Vallitalea guaymasensis: one gene and its partner. The protein of the gene in region 2 interacts with the protein of the main gene of each other region in a pairwise test. Links are inferred from orthologs where the notes say so. Each region holds a gene or a part of one and is shown on either strand. Other genes may lie near its edges.

The links. The genes of interacting proteins can lie anywhere in the genome.
Region 1: the proteins of HYG85_RS08785 (region 2) and ptsP interact in binary tests that used the Escherichia coli proteins (3 or more experiments, as listed by UniProt). The link is inferred for Vallitalea guaymasensis from one-to-one orthologs.

Annotation. Positions count from the first base shown.
Region 1 is NZ_CP058561.1:5,163,569-5,166,493, reverse strand. The notes cover bases 83-2,925. They hold ptsP (phosphoenolpyruvate--protein phosphotransferase), read right to left. Parts: upstream 2,441-2,925; coding sequence 725-2,440; downstream 83-724. Other genes in these bases: trhA (PAQR family membrane homeostasis protein TrhA), read left to right, coding at 2,834-2,925; HYG85_RS22320 (HPr family phosphocarrier protein), read right to left, coding at 429-698; HYG85_RS22325 (BglG family transcription antiterminator), read right to left, coding at 83-385. Also shown: more of HYG85_RS22325, read right to left, coding at 1-82. UniProt on the Escherichia coli protein: General (non sugar-specific) component of the phosphoenolpyruvate-dependent sugar phosphotransferase system (sugar PTS).
Region 2 is NZ_CP058561.1:1,947,466-1,950,400, reverse strand. Bases 37-2,889 are described here. They hold HYG85_RS08785 (PRD domain-containing protein), read left to right. Parts: upstream 37-968; coding sequence 969-1,811; downstream 1,812-2,889. Other genes in these bases: HYG85_RS08775 (PTS transporter subunit EIIC), read left to right, coding at 2,517-2,889; HYG85_RS08780 (PTS transporter subunit EIIC), read left to right, coding at 2,006-2,488; ptsP (phosphoenolpyruvate--protein phosphotransferase), read left to right, coding at 37-953. Outside these bases: more of ptsP, read left to right, coding at 1-36; more of HYG85_RS08775, read left to right, coding at 2,890-2,935. UniProt on the Escherichia coli protein: Mediates the positive regulation of the beta-glucoside (bgl) operon by functioning as a transcriptional antiterminator. This is an RNA-binding protein that recognizes a specific sequence located just upstream of two termination sites within the operon.

The DNA of each region.
Region 1 (2,925 bases), 3.2 Mb from region 2 along the record:
AGATCTTAATAACAGTATTCTTACTAAGATATAAACGGCTGCTTATATCTTCTATGGTAAGCTCTTTTTCTGACATCAATAACTCCAGAACAATATATCTTACTCTTTCTCTTTCAGATAATACCCTATTTTCTATGGATAGGAATTTGAGTTTTTCCAGTAAAAGCGTTTTATCAGTTATTACTTTTAGTTCAATGCCTTTATTAGGTATTTTTACTAAAGTTGCTTTGTTTTCATTTAACCAGTCATCAATTAGTTCAAGGTCATACCTTATAGTTCTAATACTAACATCAAATTTAGCTGCGATTGTTTTTACAGAAACATATTTATTTTTATTAATTAAATATGTAATAATTTCAATTTGACGTTTATTTAAGTAATACATAGCTAATACCTCGTATATCCTTTGTTAGTTGAAAGTTGCCTTCTTATTCATCTTCACCAAACTTGTTCTCAACTAATTCTCTTAGTTTATCTATTGCAGCCTTTTCATCTTCCCCTTCAGCTTCAATAGTAATCATTGTACCTTTGGTTGCTCCAAGAGTTAATAGGCCTAAAATACTTTTACCGTCTACCTTTATACTATCTTTAACAATTTTTATATCACTCTTGAATTTTTGGGCTGTTCTAATAAATGTGTCGGCTGGTCTAGCATGTAGCCCTGCCTCATTTAATAATTCAACTGTTACACTAGTCATAATAATCCTCCATATCTCTCTTTTTATTATTTTCTAATATTGGTAATTTTACTAATATATTTTTGTATTTGTTTACCTTTTTGCATCTGCAGTATCTGTGGCAGTTCTTGTTTTATATCATTTACAGATAATTGACTTATTAGGTATCTTGCTTGTAATAAGGAACTTGCATTCATACTGAATTCATCTAATCCCATAGCTAAGAGAATAGGTATTAATTCTGTATTGGAAGCAGCTTCACCACACATACCAACCCATATTCCTTCATTATGAGCATTTTCTATTATTGTATTAATTAACCTTAAAACAGCTGGGTTGAATTCATCGTATAGACTTGCTATCTTATCGTTACCTCTATCAACAGCAACTGTATATTGAATCAGGTCATTACTGCCTATACTGAAAAAATCAACTTCTTTTGCGAAAATATCTGACATTATAGCTGCTGAAGGTATTTCAATCATCATACCTATTTCTATATTTTCGTTAAATAGTATTCCATTATTTCTTAAATCTACTCTTATTTCCTCAAGTATTTTTTTTGCTTCTTGTATTTCATCTATATTGGATATCATAGGAAACATTATCTTAAGATTTCCATAATTACTTGCTCTTAATAATGCTCTTAGTTGTGTTCTAAACATATCTTGTCTATCAAGACACATCCTTATAGCTCTATATCCAAGGAAAGGATTCATTTCTGCAGGTAAACAAAGATATGGAACTTCCTTGTCTCCGCCTATATCAATAGTACGTATTACAACAGGTTTATCCCCCATCTTTTGGACAACTTCTTTATATGCTTGAAATTGCTCTTCCTCAGTTGGAAGTCTATCCCTGTCCATGAATAAGAACTCTGTTCTAAATAATCCAATACCCTCTGCACCATTATTCAAAACACCTTTTATATCACTTGGCATACCAATATTGGCTACTAATTCAACATTGATTCCATCTTTTGATATGGTTTTCTTGTCTTTATACTTCTTATATACTAGTAATTGTTTTTCATACTCACTTTTTTTCTTTTCATATTCTTTAATGACTTCATTATCTGGATTGACTATAACCTGTCCAGAATTCCCATCAATTATTAGGAAATCATCATCTTCTATTTTTTGTAATAAATCATTTATTCCTGTAACAGCTGGTATTTCAAGAGTTCTTGCTAAAATAGCAGTATGAGATGTTTTTCCACCAAATTCAGTTATAAAACCAAGAACTTTGTCTTTATTGAAACTTGCTGTATCTGAAGGTGTCAGATCCTTGGATACAACTATTACTTCTTCTGTCATGGAATTGAAATCACATTGTTCTATACCAAGAAGATTGTATATTACTCTCTCGGATACATCTTTTATATCAGATGCTTTTTCTTTCATATATGCATCATCCATATTATTGAAGATTGCAATAAAATTATTGGATACTTCTTTTATGGCTGACTCGGAATTAATTAAGCAATCTTTTATTTTATTAATGACTTGATCTGTGAAAGTGACATCTTCAAGTATTAATTCATGTGCATCAAATATCCTTGCTTCTTTTTCTCCTATTTCTGCTAAAGTTTTATCACGTACTTCTTTTATTTGTTTTTTGCTGCATTCTATGGCTTCATGAAATCTATCTATCTCAGCATTAATATCCTTAATACTTTCTCTAATGATTTCTATATTATGTTCTTTTTTTACTTTTGCCTTAGCTAATACTATTCCTGGTGATATACCAATGCCGCTTAACATTTAATCACGCTCCCGTTAATTTGAACAATTTTTATATTATAATAATAGAACCATTATAATAATTATACAAGTGCAAATGATTGCACCAATAGTTGCAAAAAAATTATATATAATATGCCAACCTTTTTTCATAACAATCTAGATATATTAACAATAATAATTATTTCTGATATTTAATATGAAAAAATTACTAAAAACGGTCTTGAACTATGCCAATACATATGTTATCATATATACATCGTTACATGTAGTTATTAATACTACATAACCCGACCAAGTTAACTATCTATTGAGACAGATAATTACACAGACTATATACTCTATTTTTGACATATTACTCAATACTTATTATTAATATAATTACAATGTTTTATGATGAAAGGAAGATTTTTTATGAAGTTAAAAGTAAAAGACCCAATAAGCGCATTAACACATTTCATTGGAGCGGTTGTTTCTCTACTAGGTGTCATCTTGTTAGTATGGAA
Region 2 (2,935 bases):
AAAAATCTTTTATTGGATGCAAGACTAAAACAAGAGATGGCTATAATTGTAAAATTTATTGTAATATGGGTTCTCCAGAAGATGTACAACAAGTATTGAATAATGATGGTGAGGGTATAGGACTATTCAGAACAGAATTCTTATATATGAATAGACAGACGCCTCCTACAGAAGAAGAACAATATAACATTTATAGTAATGTAGGCAAAAAGCTAAAAGGTAAAGAAGTGATAATTCGTACATTGGATGTAGGCGGAGATAAAAAAATAGAATACATAAATATTGAGGATGAACTAAATCCTTTTCTTGGTAATAGAGCCATTAGATATTGCTTACAGGAAGAGAAGCTGCTATTGACTCAATTAAGAGCTATACTCAGAGCTTCAAAAGAGTGTAATATAAAGATTATGTTTCCCATGATAACTGCATTTGAAGAAATTATAGAAGCTAAAAAGCTATTAGAGAAAGCTAAGAAAAAACTGATAGAAGAGGAAAAAAGTTTCAATAAGAATATTAAGGTAGGAATCATGATAGAAACCCCAGCAGCTGTATTTAATTCTGCTGAATTTGCTAAAGAAGTAGATTTTTTCAGTATTGGAACTAATGATTTAACCCAGTATACTTGTGCGGTAGATAGAATGAATACAAAAGTCAGCTATTTATATTCTCCATATAATCCAGCGGTTATAAAAAGTATAAAAATGGTTGTTGAGAATGCTCATGGGGAAGGTATTGAAGTTTCAATATGCGGTGAAACAGCATCAGAAGAATTATTATTACCATTATGGATAAGTTTAGGAATTGATGAATTAAGTGTTATACCTAGGAATGTTCTCGGTATCCGTAAACATATTAATAGTATTAGTAGGAATGAAACTTTAATCAATGAAGCAATAAAATGTAAAAGTGGAGATGAGATGATAAAATTTCTAAAGAATAAAAGTGTAATCTGATTGGAGGAGGCAGTTTTGAGTGGGGAAAATGCTTATCATATCATTAAAGTACTAAATAATAATGTTGTTCTAGCCAAAAAAGTTAGTAATAAGCAAGAGATGATCCTTATAGGGAAAGGAATAGGTTTTGGCAAAAAAGCTGATATAGTTACTACAATATACGAAAATAAAATACAAAAGAAATATAGTAACTCAGAAGGAGTGCTCAAGGAAGAATATATTCAGCTAGTAAATGCAATAGATAGAAAAGTAATAGGAGTAGTTGAAGAAATAATACTTCTAGCAGAAAAAGAGATGGGGCATTTGGATGAACATATTCATATAGCTCTTGTAGATCACGTTGGATTTGCACTGGAACGACTAAAACAAGGTATGGTTTTTTCTAATCCATTCCTAGATGAAATAAAAACAATGTACAAAGATGAATATAATCTAGCATTAAGAGGAAAATCATTATTATATAAGCGCCTAGGCGTAATGATACCTGACGATGAAGTAGGATACATAGCACTGCATCTACATTCAGGAAGGCAACGGAAAAATATTAAGAATACTATCAAAGACACTAGATTATTAAAAAATATACTTGAATTGATAGAAGATGAAATAGGATATGATATAGATAAGAATCTAACTATGTATACTAGATTGGTGACCCATCTAAAACAAAGTATCACTCGTGTGGAAAAGAAAAAAGAGATAGTGAACCCGTTGTTGGATGATATAGTCACCAAACTTGATGTAGCCTATAGAATAGCCGAAAAAGTTGCTGTTATAATTGAAAATGAGAAAGGGATAAAGGTATCAAAAGACGAGAAAGGATTTTTAGCACTACATATTGAAAGATTAAGAAATTGATGAGCGTGTTACTGGTAATGCAGGCATAAGCTTATGGATGGAAGATGGTATTTATTCAATATCATGTTCTAACTGTGAGTTTATGCTTTTTTAATTAATCCATAAAAAGTAAGGATAGCTAAATTCTATACTAAACTACTTTTTTATGAATTAATCTTAATATTATATTACAAAGATTAAAGGAGGAGTTTTTTATGAGTAACAAGGCTGAGGCAACAAAAAAACAAAAAAGTGCATTATTGCTTCCAGTAGGTGTTCTGCTAGTAGCCGGAATTTTATTGCTGATAGGTCAACCAGGTGCTTTGAACATCGCTTTTTTTGAAGAAATGGGAAAAACAGTATTTGCACATTTACCAATGATAGTTGCCATCATAGTAGCTATTGCACTGGCTGTTGATGATCATGGGACAGTTGTGTTATCAGCGGTATTAGGGTATTTTGTACTTAATAAAGGAGTTCAGACAATCAATGATGCCAGTAACATGGGGATAGTAGCAGGTATTATTGCAGGGATAGTAGCTGGTTTATTATACAACAAGTACAAAAATGCTCAATTACCTACATGGTTGGCTTTCTTTGGAGGAAAAAGATTTGTACCAATTGTAACAGCGTTCACATGTATAATATTAGCACTTATATTTGGTTATGCATGGGTACCACTTAAAGGATTATTCTAAAATTATATTAAAATAAGGAGGATTCATAATGCAAGTATTCAGTAAGTTACAAAAATTAGGTACAGCTTTAATGCTTCCAATAGCAGTATTACCAGCAGCTGGTATTCTATTACGTATTGGTCAGCCAGATGTTCTTAACATTCCATTTATTAGTAATGCTGGAGATGCTGTGTTTAGTAATTTAGCTTTATTATTTGCCATAGGTGTAGCTATTGGCTTATCAAAAGATAAAAGTAGTATAGCTGCTTTTTCTGGCTCCATAGCTTATTTTATGGTAATAGCTGGAATTAATGCAATAGTTCCTGGTACTGATATCGGTGTATTGGGCGGTATAGTAACAGGTGGAGTTACTGCATTTATATATAACAAATTAAAAGATAACAAGTTCGGAAAATCGGTAGTACCTTTTGTTACATCTATAGCTTCTATTCCTTTGTCATTACTATT